Regions from separate parts of the Paenibacillus sp. FSL R10-2736 genome, predicted to be linked through region 1. Evidence: predicted binding sites of a transcription regulator. Region 1 holds the regulator's gene; the other holds the start of a gene.
What was found. Region 1 encodes Rex, which represses fermentation and respiration genes when NADH is low (regulators of the CRP and FNR family bind a similar motif). Its sites were predicted from a motif close to TTGTGAAATATTTCACAA; they were not measured.

Region 1 (7,371 bases):
GACATCCAATTTGAGCGTGCGGCCGTTGATAGCTGAGCTGCCCTCTTTGGATACATACTGCACGAGTTCACGTAATTTCGTGCCCGGCTGCAAATCAAGTTTCAAAGTAACCTCATTGCGTTTAATACTAATATGGGAATCCTTCACTCCCTCATAGGATGATACAAGTTTTTGCAGCGGCTCCTGCACAGCGAACTGGCGGTACGAATACCAGCCCCCGAATAACAATGCAGCGGACAGCAGAGACGTTAGCAGTACAGGCATAAGACGCAGTTTCAAGAAACGTCCTCCTCTCAAAAATGACCAAACATAAGTCTATAATAATGACCAAACTAGCGTGTCTAGCGCCCTTCCGAGACTGACATGCTCTTAAGCATGTCCTGATACAAGTAGTAGTATATCACAGGTGTATATACGATTTTACATAAAAGTGTGAATATATTTAAAATTTTTGATACTAATTTCTGGATGTTTCAGCAGATTATCTTTCTTATCGGCAATAAATGTGTACAGAATTAGCTTTACCGGCAAGGATAACGAAAAAGAGCGCCCTGTAGGCATATAAATGTCTACGGCGCTCTCTTTTGTATGACAAGGACACAGGAAGTCGCATTAATTCCTCCAGGTCCAAAGCTGAAGCTGGTTTGCCTCTTTATTAAGGTCGATGCTTCAACATAATCTGCCTTTTGCTGATCTGCCGCTGTCGCGGACTCAGATTCCGTTGATTGTGCAGATCAGGCGGATTTGCGGGCCAAGCGGACTCAGGTTCCGTTAATTGACCGATTACATCCCAATTTGGGCTCAAATGAACAAGATAACGGAATCTCAGTCCGCTTTACTCATTGTTAGTTCGAATTTACACTTTAGCTTGGTGCTGTCTGATTTCGCCGGCCATATATTCTGCAAAATCAATTAATAACTCCGGGTCGTAACTGCTGTCACTCTCCACACCGCTATATTCTTCAAGGCAGTGCTTCAGCAGCCCGTGATAGCTGGACGGCAAATGCTGCAGCCCCCACTCCCCGCCTTCCTTTTTGGAAGACACAACTTCTTCCCGCACAAAATACAGCACACGGCACAAATTCAGTGTGTAGTACACTGGAGAATCTATGATTTGCTGAGCAGCATCTCCGATATCACCAAGGATAGAATCGAGGTAGTATTGGCGGTCTACCGGCAGAAACGCTTCGCGGATAGGCTCGCCGTACAGAATAAATCCCCGCTGATAGACTACGGCAAATTGAGCCGCAAGATCCCTGTCCTCATAACCGCCGCACAGATAATGCTCATCATTTCTGTACCGGTCCAGATGAAAGTCCGAGAAGTGAAACTCAAAGGGCGTCGGATGCACAAAGTTCTTCAAATATTTCTTCAATACAATAGTTAGCTCAACCCCGCGCCGGTTCGGCAGACTGTCGTGATAAGCTATCACTTTCTTGGCCAGTTTCCGGCTGACCTCTACAGGCAGCTTGTCGTGTACGACAATCAGCAGATCAATATCACTTCGATCCGGATGAAAACAGCCCATGGCCAGCGAACCGTGCAGATAAATTCCGGACAAATTTGCCCCCAGCTCCTCCTTGAACAACGTTACCGCCTGATCTAAATAGGCTAGAATTTCCAAAGTTATGATCCTCCTGAATATCAATTATGTATGAAGCAGATGCCGGGAATGAATACTTCCGATATGACATTCCGGTATGTATCATCGTATATACTGATTGATGCTATCCAGCTGTCATGCCATCGAAATGGATTCATCTATTCCTCCCCTATTATTAAGCCATAGCTCCAAGTAGGCCACAAGTCCAAGAATATTTAATGATTGTTCTCTCCCTTGAAGAACCTTTTAAATTACGGCTTATATTAATATAAAAAGCGGGAGAACAGTTCAACTGTCCCCCCGCTCCTGCTGTAGACCATTCTTGCTGCCGCTTACCGGTTGGGCAGGCTGTACCCTTCACCGATGGCACTGCCGTCTGTGAAGCGATAGAAGCTGTAATAGAACCTGCCGTCCTTTTTGTAGAACAGCTGCCAGGCATATTCTCCGTTATACACTCCCGGCAGCAGCCGCTTAATCGTAATACCCGGAAGCTGGGCAGCTATAATATCACGGATTTGCGCCTCAGAAGTCCCTTTGCTGAGCTCCTCTGCGTATAAATCGTTGTCGCCTCCGGCTGGCTGGCCGTCCTTGGTAAAGCGGACCCAAACCATCAGCTCGGTTCCTGCATCATTTTTTCCGGTAAGCACCCAGTAAATCGCATTTTCATCCCAGACGGATTTCTGTGCTTTGGATACCTCAGTTAAGCCGGCGCGCGCTCTGGCAATCTCTTTGGCTTCACTCCGCTCGTTCCACTGATCCTTCATAATGTAGGCATAAAACTGGCTTAGTCCGAACAGAAGGAGCAGAACCAGGGAAATCCCCAGCGGAAGCCATTTTCTCCTCTTCTTCAACATGCAGCTTCCTTTCCATATAACCTGTATTACCGTTTAAGCAGCCCCTCGAACGTTTCCTGCGCTTTGCGGCGGATGGCTTCTTCATCTAGTGTCAGACATTGTCTGTGCTTCACAATCTGTTTGCCGTTCACCCAGACATGCTCCACATCCTTGGCACTGGCTGAATATACCGCATGGGACAAAAGATCGGTATGCGGCAGCAAATGCGGCTGATCAATATCAATCGCAATGAAGTCGGCCTTCATCCCTGCTGCAAGCCGGCCTACCTGGTTCAGGAAAATAGACTGTGCACCATATTCGGTCGCCATCAGCAGCGCCTCTGGAGCCGGTACTGCTGTTGGATCACCGCTTACGCCTTTGTGAATCAACGCGGCCAGACGCATCTCTTCGAACATATCCAGGTTGTTGTTGCTTGCTGCACCGTCCGTACCCAGGGAGACCTTAACGCCTGCTCTGAGCAGCTCAGGAACACGGGCTACTCCGCTGGCCAGCTTCAGATTGCTGCCGGGATTGTGGGATACGCCAACATTGTGGCGGGCCAAAATCTCAATCTCTTCATCATTCAGATGAACACCGTGGGCGATCAGGGACGGCCGGGTGAACATTCCCAGCTTCTCCAGATGAGCGACCGGACGCAGGCCGTAATCGGCCACATTCTGCTCCACCTCATGACGCGTTTCGGACATATGCGTGTGCATCGGCAGATCAAGATCATGAGCCGCCTGGACAAACTTCATGAAGAACTCCGGAGGACAGGTGTAAGGCGCATGCGGCGAGAGCATTGCAGTAATTCTGCCGTCAGCCTTGCCATGCCAGTTCCGGGCAAAAGCAATCGCTTCCGCCAGTTTATGATTCTGCACCTCTTCAGGGCACAGGCCAATAACACCGCGCATAAGTACTGCACGGATGCCTGACTGCTCGGTAACCTCAGCAACCCGGTCCATATGGTCATACATATCGAGGAAGGTCGTAGTGCCGCCCTTCAGCATCTCAAGAACGGACAAAGAGGTTCCCCAGTACACATCATCACCGGTGAATTTCTCTTCCATCGGCCACATTTTTTCCTGCAGCCAAGCCTGCAGTACCATATCATCGCCGTAGCCGCGCAGCAGTGACATCGCCGCATGGCCGTGGGTGTTGACGAGACCCGGCATGAACAGCAGCCGGCTGCCGTCAATAACCTCGGCATCCTCTTCAATTACAGGCTTATCTTCACCTATGTAAGTAATCAGATCATTTTCGATGGTCATAAAACCGCTCAGCACCGGCTTATCACTGCCAGGTACCAGAAAACGGCCGTCTTTAATAATGGTTTTATTGCTGCTCATCTTCAGCTTCGTCCTTTCCGTCATGCAAATAATAAGCCAGACTCTGCAAATCCGTAGTGAAATCGGCGGCATGAATCCGGATATTGGCCGGAGTCTTAAGAATTACAGGGGCAAAATTCAGGATCGCCTCAATGCCCGAATCTACCAGAATGTCAGCAACGTTCTGTGCTTCACTGTCCGGAACTGTAATAATCCCGATGCGGATGCCCTGTGCACGGATGGTATCCCCCAACTCACTCATCGGCTGAACAGTCAGCGAGTTGATCTGCTGGCCTACCTTAGGCTCATAAGCATCAAATACAGCTGTAATCTTCATCGTATCCTTCAAGTAGGCATTGTAATTCGACAAGGCGTGGCCGAGATTACCTGCACCTACCAGAGCTACATTAATCTGCTGGTCCAGCTTCAGAATATGCCGGATCTTCTCAATCAGATAAGAGACATCATACCCAATGCCCTTTCTGCCGAAATCACCAAAATAAGCCAGGTCCTTGCGGATCTGGGCTGGGTTGAGATCGAGCTTCTGTCCCAGCTCCTGAGAAGAAACTGTTGAGATTTCACGTTTTTGGAGATCGTTCAGGAAACGCAGGTACACTGGGAGTCTGCGAACGACGGCCTCCGATATTTTATCCGATTTCATGTTTTCTCCTCCTTAAAGTTTTGATAGCATATGCTGCTTGATTCAACTTCGCAAAACTCGCTTCGTAAGCATTCACTTAGGTTTGATAGCATATGCTGCTTGATAAGCCGGTTATAGGAACCGTGCTCCGGGTACTACTGCCCGTTTGGGCAGCAGCAGTGGAGCACGGGACTTCAGAACAATAATTACTTATACATAATATCAACCGGAGACGGATTATTAAACCCCGCCTTCTTCAAGCCATTCTGCAATCCGCGGAACGATCTGATCCGTCAGCATATGCTCCATCTTGGGGCCGGGCAGCGAATACAGGAAATACTTCCCATAATAAGATTCGATTACCCTGGTATCATATACAATAACGATTCCGCGGTCCTGCGCGGTGCGGACCAGCCGCCCGAAGCCTTGCTTGAAGCGGATTACGGCCTGCGGGACGGACAGCTTCATGAACGGATTCTTCTTCTGTGCCTGGAGCAGCTCCGACTTCGCTTCAGCCAGCGGATGATTAGGCGGCTGGAACGGAAGTCTGACAATGGCCAGACAGGTCAAAGCTTCCCCGGGAATGTCTACACCTTCCCAGAAGCTGCTCGTACCCAGTAAGACAGACGCTGTACTGTCCTGGAACCGCCGGATCAGCTTGCTCCGGCTGCCGCCTTCTACGCCTTGTCCAAGCACCGCGATATCCTGCGAAGCCAGGGCCTCCTTCAGCGGATCATAGACCTGGCGCAGCATCTTGTAGGAGGTGAAGAGCACCAGCATCCGCCCGCGGGTAGCCACGGCAGTTTCTGCCAGAGAATGGACCAGTGTATCCACAAAGCGGGCATCCCCTATGCTTCCCTTGACACTCGGGAAATCACGGGGAATGACAAGCAGTGCCTGCTCACGGTATTTGAACGGCGACGGAAGCAGGGCTGTCATCAGACGGCCCTGCTCTGCAGCCTCACCAAGACCGAGATTATCTATCATGAACTGGAATGACTTATCCACAGACAAGGTGGCCGAGGTCAGGATGATACTCTTCTTCTTGTCGAAGAACAGCTCCCTGAGCTGGGTGCTCACATCCACCGGAACGGCATACATCTGCAGCGATTTGCCGCGGTAATTGCCGCTCCCCTCCAGCCAGTAGACGATATTCTCGTCATTCAGTCCCATAAAGAAACGGATCTGCTCCCGGATGGAGGCCAGGTCCTTGAACAACCCGCCGATATCCGTCACAAGACTGTCCGAAGAAGACTGGCTGTCGGTATCACGCATCTCACTAAGCATTTTATCACCCTTGCGGATGATATCGCTCAAGCTGAGGTGGAGTGTATTCTCCAGAGCGGCCAGCTCCTCCCACTCTTTGGGCTTCTTGCCCGGCTGCAGGCGTGCGACCAGCTGGCCGGCTTCACCGGCTCCGGCATCGCTGCGTTCAGGCAGCAAGCCGAAGAGCTTGTCGCTGAGCGTATCCCAGGACTCCTTGACGGTAAGCAGATCCGGATAGATCCGGTCGATAACACCGCTCCATTCCGAAGCCTGCTCACTGCCGGACGATTGCAGGGTCTGGCGCAGGGCAGGCAGCTGTCCGCTCCGGCTGTCCTTGTACAGACGGGTGAGTGTATGCGCCACGGTGAAGTATTTCATCTGCATTCCGAGATGTTTGCCGGCAATGTCCTCCAGATGATGCGCCTCATCAATGATGAGATGCTCGTAAGCCGGAAGCAGCTGATGCCCGGCCTTAACATCTGCGAATAACTTGGAGTGATTGGTCACCACCACATCAGAAATCCCGGCTTCATGCTTGGCCCGGTGATAATAACATTTCCGGAACCACGGGCATGAGCGCCCCAGACAAGAGTCGGTATCACTGGCTACGGTCTCCCAGAAATCACCGCCGCGCCCGCTTAAGTTCAGCTCTTCATCATCGCCGGTCTCCGTCTGGGTCAGCCAGACCATCATCTGTGCGGCCGTAAGCGCTTCTTCCCTGGGACTTGTGAAGTCCCTTTTATTAATTCTATGTTCAAACTTGCGGAGACACAAATAGTGACCTCTTCCCTTAAAGATCGCTGCCTTGAATGGGAAGGGCACAACACTCGTCAAAAGAGGGATGTCGCGCTCACGCAGCTGATCCTGAAGGTTGATCGTATGCGTGCTGACCATGACCTTCTGATTACTGCGGACACTGTGATAAATGGCCGGAAGCAGGTAGCCCAGCGATTTGCCGGTGCCGGTTCCTGCTTCAATCAGCAGATGCTTATCCTGATCAAGCGCCGTCATGACCTCCTGGATCATCAGTTCCTGGGCTTCACGGCTCTCATACTGCGGCAGGGTATCCTTCAGGCGCTTGGTTACCTCTTCCATATACTCCCCGAAGGTAATATTCTGCAGCGGGTTGTCAGATCCTTCCTCCCGCGGCGGAGGCAGCTCTGCCCAGTCGCCTACAGCAAGGGCCAGCTGACGGTAGAAGGTCAGGTCTCCTTCCGGCTGGAAGGTCTCCATTTCGCGCTCACGCAGCAGACCGTCGAAATACCAGGCCAGGTCACTGTCTTCATCGGCGAACAGCTCATTGAGCCGCTGGATGGTCAGGAGAGGCAGGCTGTCCAGCTCCTCCAGACATTTCAGCAGCACAAGAGCAGTTGCGAGGGCATCACTGTCCGCTTGATGGGGACGCTCATGCGTAAGGCCAAAATGGCTGCTCACGGACCCAAGCTGATAGGTAGTCAGCGAGGGAAAGCATATTTTGAGAAAATCGATAGTATCCAGAATCCGGCCCTGAAACGGCAAATAACCGCAGCGGTCCAGCGCATTCTGCAAGAAATGAAAATCAAACGCCACATTATGTCCAACCAGCACAACATCATCGAGCAGCGGCACCAGTTCCATCATCATCTCATCAAGTTCCGGCGCGTCCTGCACATCACTGTCTGTAATTCCGGTCAAGCCCGTAATAAAAGGAGGAATGGGTGC
Region 2 (7,371 bases), 170 kb from region 1:
CGCAGGTATGAGGCTCAATTCCGCAGCAACCCTGAGGTTTTCATTCGTGAAATCCACAATAATGAACCTTCGCTGTTTGACTTCCCCGTCACCTTCCATGTCAGCTTTGTTTTCCAGGTGGCAAATGGCTTTTACAATTTCCACACCGATGCCGGGCAGGTCGGCTGGGTCATCTTCGGCATTAATAATGAACGGGTGCACGGACCCGCCGCTGACCGGGAGAAAACCGAACTGTTTCTCAAAGCCTTATCGGATAAGCGGCGGCTGGACTTCCTGCTGTTACTCAAGCAGCGTCCGCATTACGGCCAAGAGATTGCTGCAGCGCTAGGCATTACACCGGCTGCTGTGAAGTATCATTCCAACTTCCTGTTCTTTCTGGATCTGCTCGATGTCGAGCGGGTGGATCACCGGCTGTATTACGTGCTTAGAACCGATACTTTGCGCAATCTGCTGGCCTTGATGGCTAAAGTTATGCTGGACAAAGATCAATTCATGAGTTGATAACTGGAGGGGTCCACTTGAACAGGATCACGAATACCGCGGCAACGCCGCTGGATGAACCGCCCGCCGCTGCCCGGAGTACATTTATACGTTTGCTGCAGCTAGGCAAACCTTATACAGGCTGGTATATCATTCTGTGTGTTCTGGCAGCGGTCAGCTCACTCACAACTGTAGGTTTGGCTGAGTCCCTGCGGCGGATTATCAATGCGGCCACCTACCACAACACCACCGGTCTGACAGCCGGAATGACCTTTGCTGCTGTCATCGTAGTTACGGATGCCGGAGTCCACTTTCTGAATACATATCTCTCAGGTCTGCTTGAGATCAAATCTACCTCGAAACTCCAGATGTCCATGCTGACAAGAATGCTGAATGTCCGGATGAAGGATCTGGACCGTTATCATTCCGCCGATCTAATCAGCCGGATGAATGACTCGGCTCCAGCCGCACAGCAGGGAATAAACCGGAAGACGATTGAACTGATCAGCAATCTGCTGCAAATCATCTTTCTGCTCACTTATCTGCTGTCTCTGCAATTTGCTCTGACACTGGGGACAGTCATCATCTGTGCACTGGTTCCGCTGGTTATGCTCCCCTTCACCTCACGGCTCTGCACCATGAATGAGCAGCGCCAGAGCATTGAGAGCGCTCAACAGGCATTCGTTCAGGATTCGATACAGGGCGCTGAGGTGGTGCGCGCCTTCTCCCTTGCTCCCCGTCTACTCGGGCAATTCACGAGCAGAGTCCGGCAATTTAACGCAGTCCACCTGCCGGTCTCTCGGGTAGAGGCTGTAGGTTACAATATGCCTGTGGCTGTTATCCTGGGCGGATTACTGTATGTACTCTCCTATGGCGGCTATCTTGTAATTGGAGGGCGGATTGATGTAGGCGCCGTTGCTGCTTTTCTCATTTGCTTTGAACAAATTTCGAATCCGGTATCGCGGCTTGCCAACCTGTGGACTGAACTGCAGGCTTCGCTGGCACAGGGGAAGCGTTTATTTGAAATCATGGATTTAACCGAAGAAGGCATAAGCCCTGCTAATTCGGGTACCGCAGGGCATCTGGCTGAAGCATGGGATACCGTTAATCTGCCCGTTGCCGGACAGCAGCCGCTCATATTCAACAATGTCAGCTTCGGGTACGGACAAACGAAGGTATTAACTGAAACTCAGCTGCGGATCGAGCCAGGTAAGGTTACCGCTTTCGCCGGAGCCAGCGGGAGCGGCAAGAGCACGATTCTTCAGCTAATGCTTGCAGCTTATGTACCTGACGGAGGAAGCATTTATCACGGCAGCACGCCCCTACATACGATTCCTCCGCGCAGCTGGCGCAGCCGTATCGCCTATGTATCCCAGGAGCCTTATCTGTTCTCCGGAACTCTATACGAGAATATTGCCTGGGGACGGCCGGAAGCCTCCCGAGAAGAGGTGCTAGCTGCCGCACAGAATGCAGGTATCCACGAGTTCATTATGCGAATGCCGCAGGAATACAATACTCTCATCGGTGAGCGAGGGCTTACCTTATCTGGAGGTGAACGCCAGCGTCTATCGATTGCTCGCGCCTTCGTCCGTGAACCGGGGCTGCTGCTGCTTGATGAACCTACCGCTGCCCTTGACAGCCATAATGAAGAGATTGTCCAGCAGGCATTGAAGGCCCTGATGACGAACCGGACAACGGTTGTAGTCGCCCACCGGCTCTCAACTATTAAGTACGCTGATCATATCTACTTCATGGAGGCCGGAGCAATTGTTGAACAAGGGACCCATATAGAGCTGATGGCGCTGCAAGGTAAATATCACGCAATGGCCCAGGCGGGCATTCAGACAGAGGCTGCTGCCGGAGGAGGACTGCAAAATGAATACTAAATCATCTTCACCCGGCCGAATCCGGCTCCGGGAAGCCCTCCAGCGGCTGCTTCCTTATGTTAAGCCATACCGGCTCGGCTTTCTGGCAGCTATAGTGCTGCTAATGGCCAGGCTTGCACTGGATGTCGGGTTTGCTACGATTCAGCAGGTTTTCATTGATACGATCAACAGCACGAACATGCAGTCACTGACACGGATAACCTTAATTTGTTCACTGGCCTGCTTCCTGATTATTCTCTGTCTTATGCTGCAGCATTACTTCCGCTTCACCGTGCACAGCCGGATGGCCTGGGATTTCCGGGCGAAGCTGTTTGACGCCAGCCACCGGCTGCCTTACCGCCAGCTGGAAGCCATGCACTCCGGGGATCTGACCTCCCGGAATACCAAGGATGCCGGAGCGGCCATGGGGATGATTAGCAGTCTGGTCTACGATCTGGGGTATAATCTTCTGCTCTGCCTGGTTGCATTTCTGTATTTGGCCAGTATGGATGTCTGGCTTGCACTCCTTGCACTTGGAACGGGCCCCGTTGTCTTTCTGTCCGGCCGTTTCTTTGACCGCAGACTGCGTAAGCTGTTCACGGAAATCTATGCCCAGGAAGCCTTGCTGCGGGGAATCCTGCAGGAGACCCTCCAGGGGATGAAGGTTATCCGTTCGTTTTCACTGGAGAATACGCTGCTGGGCAGGTATGCAGCTGAACGCGAGCAGTTGAACCGGCTGCAGAAGCAAAAAACTCTGTTAAACGCACTGCTCTGGCATTCTTCAGCCTTCATCAACAATGCAGTAATGATCAGCTGTGCGGTACTAATTGCCCGGTCAGCGCTCCGTGGGGAGACTTCGGCAGGGGAAGTGCTTGCCTTCATCATCCTGATGGGACGTGTTCAGTGGCCATTCGTCCACATGTCGCAGACTTGGGGCGGGGTACAGGAATCACTAGGGGCGGCTGACCGTGTATTTGAGATTCTTGATGCTCCCCGGGAAGGGGCAGCATCTAGCGATGAACAGGATTCTGCTACCGTATCTGCAGCGGTAGCCGCCGCTGAAGCAACCGCCTTGGCGGAAGCTGCTGCACTAAGCATACAGGGGCTGCACTACAGCTTCGCGGGACCCCAGTCCAGGGAGGGAAGCTGTCTGAGCGGGATCCATCTGGAGCTGAAGCATGGCGAGACGGTTGCTGTTGTCGGCCCCAGCGGTTCGGGCAAGACGACACTTGTACGGTTGTGCTGCGGACTCTATGAACCGGAGGCCGGCAGTATTACCGTGTGCGGTTATGGTGTGCATGATCACCTGGAGGCGGCGCGCCGGAGGATCTCCTATGTGCCGCAGAATCCTTACCTGTTCTCCGGCAGCATCCGGGATAATATCGCGTTCAGCGATGAACATGCCAGCGATGAAGAAATCCGGGAAGCTGCCCGCCTGGCAGGTGCAGATGAATTTATTATGCGGATGCCTGAGGGATACGACACGCTGATCGGTGAACACGGCTCTACTTTATCGGGCGGTCAACGGCAGCGCCTCGCCATCGCCAGAGCTTTTCTGCGTAATGCCCCGCTCCTGCTGCTGGATGAAGCTACTTCAGCACTCGACAACGAGTCCGAACGGCTGGTTCAGCAATCGCTTGACCTATTGATGAAAGACCGGACCACCCTCGTGATTGCCCACAGGCTCTCAACGGTAAGGGAGGCTTCGCGGATCATTGTTCTGGATCATGGGAGAATTGTTGAAGAAGGCACACATGATGCGCTCATTGAACAGGATGGGCTCTATGCGGAGCTGTATCATTTACAGTTTAGAACAGCACCGGTTGAAGAATTGGAATCCGCATCCTATGCGAAATCCCTTACTTCAGTATTACCGGCATAACATCAGTTCTCCCGGGAAAACAAATCACAATTACAGACGAAGACCCCGAAAGTCCGTGTCATCACGGCTGCCGGAGTCTTCGTCTCTTTTCAGACTCAAATAAAAATGTCGTAAATTAACGGCTTGATCACGGAGGAATGCTGTATTGTGTACAACAATTTGCGATTAGGGCTGATATCACAAGGGAATTGTTGTATTTCGTGCAACACTTCCATCATTGAAGGTTGTGCGAAGCCCCTGCACTTTTATTTTGAAGCACCAAGCGGAATCGCCCCGCTGTCTCTGGCGTCTGTTATGATTTTGGAAGCGGCCACTTCCCCGTCCTCATCAAACCCTTCAATCTCAAACGGGACACCCGCCGTAACCGGCTGAAAAGCGAACCAAATCGTCCGGTCTGATCCGACTTTAATCAGCTTCGCTTCGGATGTATCCGTTCCTGCCTCCTTCTGCTCGACAGTAATATGCTGAATGGACGGGTTCAGAACATCTCCGATCACCATGGGAAATGGAGTCGAAATATGCTCCAGTTCAGGAAAACACATATAATTTATTGCAGAGCTCTCCGGACCTCCGCCCATTCCATAGCCGCCTCCCCATACCCACTTCCATCCGAGCCAGGTTTTGCGGACATACTCTACTTGAAGATTACTGCTGCCTTGCTGCCCCGCCCGGGTAAGAAATACCAGCTCCCCTCTGGCTGCAGGCTCCTGATGAATTACAGTCATCGTGTCAGAGGCGCGGAACAGCCGGACAGCTTCTTCCGGACTTTTGCCAAGTGGAATCTGGAGGGTCTGGTCCATTCCGAGTGAGCGGGACATCCGCTGGTCAGACCACCCGCCTGGTCTTTCATACATATACAAAAGTAAATAGAGTACGGCTACGGAAGCTAGAATCACTCCGGCAGCCATTCCCAATCTCCGGCTATTCTTCATGAATAATTGCATCCCCTGTCTCATGTGTTTGCGCTTACAATACCTTCCATAATACTATAGAATATTTCAGCGCAGAATACAAAAAAGCCCGTAGAGCAAGCCCCAAAGGGCCTGTCTACAGGCTGTTTGCAATCCATTCTAATATTGTAACTGCTATATTAGGTTCGAATTATTTAACTTCATTTGCTCCGGTTACTTTGCCTTCGATCACAGCAGTAGCCTTCACATCTTCACTTGCATAGTACAGGTTACCGTCGATAGTAGCATCTTTGTACAGGTTGAATCCGTTAGCTTCTACATATACGTCGCCTTTGATTGTACCGCCTTGAACGCGGAAGTTCTCGCTCTGTACAGTTACTTTAGGTGCTGTAAGTGTGTAGGTAGCTGTAACCTTGTGGTCAGCATCCTGTGCATACAGGGCAAGCTTACGGTAGATCGCTGCAGATGCATCGCCTTTGTCATGGAATTCACCGGCTACAACAACATCTTTGTCAACGGTCAGGTCGTTCAGGATGGCTACAATCCAGTTGCCGCTTTCGCTTACAGCAGCAGTGAAGGCATCTGCCTGGTTAACGATGGAAGCTGTTGTTACTGCATCAGTCTGCTCTGTGGCTGGAGCTGTTGTTGCTGCTGTACCTGCATTATTAGCTGCGTTATTATTATTCGATCCACAACCCGACAACAATGCTGCTGATACCCCTGCTACTACTAGAACTTTGAATAATTTCATTTTTAATTCCCCCTGTTTCTTTTAATTAACTTTATTATATATTAAAATTTTATGATAACAACGTGATAGTTTTCACAATATTGTGTCTTTTTTCACAAACAAGCATTATGATTGTTTCACATCTTGCAAAATGCAGGCATTTCATGCTTATTTGTCTAAATTTGTTCGCAAACCTTCTGCGGCTCCAACGGCTGATCCTTTCAATTCTAAAGCCTCCCACTCCTCTCTAAGCAGCCCCATTCGAATAGAATCGTAGAACTGCCCATCGTAGTAACGGCATTTCCGGAGTCTTGCTTCCATCGTCATGCCTAATTTCACCCCGGTTCTGATCATCCGCTCATTCCCGGACCATGTGGTATAGCCTACACGGACCAGCGGATACGCATTGAACAGATGACCGATCCACAGTCTGAGAGCTTTAGTCCCGTAACCACTGCTCCAATATGCCGGATCATAGATGATAATACCCATTTCCAGCCAAAGGGATGGCTCATGCTCCCAATAGTAACTGACGTCGCCTATAACCCCGCCCTCTACTTCTATTACCCAATTATTTCCGCATCCAACAATCTCCGCTCTGTTCCCATAATACTCTTCCCACGGAATCCGCTTGTGTTCGTAGTAAGGTGCATCCCATTTCTTCCACTCCGGTGCTTCCTCTTTGTGTGAGAGCTCCCACAGTCTGAATAGATCCCCTTCAGCTATCGGCCGAATCTGCAATTCATTATCCTGATACATAGATTTCCTCCGTTGCCGCTAATATTTTACATACTGATATTATATTAACTGAACTGCTGAAGCTGTTGCTGGTAGTGAACATTTATAATTAAGGAATACTGAATGTAACGGCTGCTGTAAACTTTTCACGGAGCTTAGCGTTGTATAGGGGAAGGGGGCAGGTCATGGCCAAAGAAACCATTCATCACTTTCTGCAGCAAGCCGGAACTTTGCTATACCGGTATTTGAGGAAACGCGGACTCGCCCGCGAGGATGCTGAAGATATCGTTCAGGACACCTGTTATAAATACTTAATCTATCAGGATGGTATCGGCCCGAAACAAGTCATGGGCTGGATGTTCCGTGTCGCCACCAATCAGTTCTATGATCTCAAGCGAAAAGACAAACGCCATCCGGCGGTCGATGTTGACGATATCCAGCTTCTTTCTTTAACCCATCTGCCGGAGATCCAGCTGCTGAGGCGGGAAACCGCACAGAATATCCGCGACACGCTGTCTATGCTCTCTGAGCAGCATCAGGAGCTGCTGATTCTCAAATATGAGCTGAACCTTACTTATAAGGAGCTCTCGTCCCTGTACGGTATGAATGAGAACACGCTCAAGACTCATGTTACACGCGCCAAAAACCAATTCATCAAACATTATGGGGAGGATTATTAAATGGAACAGAATCATGAGCAGGACCCGTTTATTTTCGGAGGGAAAGGGACTCAGCAGATGATCAAAAAAGCCAGACTCCGCTCCA

Region 2: NSQ73_RS11130 (polymer-forming cytoskeletal protein) is a predicted target of Rex. The motif match lies at 5,970-5,987, and genes of this name have one in related genera.

The regions. Positions count from the first base shown of each region.
Region 1 covers NZ_JBBOBN010000001.1:2,459,166-2,466,536, reverse strand. The annotation lists gene NSQ73_RS10410 (hypothetical protein) at 1-279, opposite strand, end outside; gene NSQ73_RS10405 (aminoglycoside adenylyltransferase domain-containing protein) at 857-1,624, opposite strand; gene NSQ73_RS10400 (cell wall elongation regulator TseB-like domain-containing protein) at 1,936-2,457, opposite strand; gene NSQ73_RS10395 (amidohydrolase) at 2,484-3,785, opposite strand; gene NSQ73_RS10390 (redox-sensing transcriptional repressor Rex) at 3,772-4,425, opposite strand; gene dinG (ATP-dependent DNA helicase DinG) at 4,645-7,371, opposite strand, start outside.
Region 2 covers NZ_JBBOBN010000001.1:2,628,369-2,635,739, reverse strand. The annotation lists gene NSQ73_RS11150 (ArsR/SmtB family transcription factor) at 1-501, shown strand, start outside; gene NSQ73_RS11145 (ABC transporter ATP-binding protein) at 519-2,366, shown strand; gene NSQ73_RS11140 (ABC transporter ATP-binding protein) at 2,356-4,227, shown strand; gene NSQ73_RS11135 (hypothetical protein) at 4,473-5,159, opposite strand; gene NSQ73_RS11130 (polymer-forming cytoskeletal protein) at 5,329-5,889, opposite strand; gene NSQ73_RS11125 (GNAT family N-acetyltransferase) at 6,037-6,627, opposite strand; gene NSQ73_RS11120 (RNA polymerase sigma factor) at 6,792-7,286, shown strand; gene NSQ73_RS11115 (anti sigma factor C-terminal domain-containing protein) at 7,287-7,371, shown strand, end outside.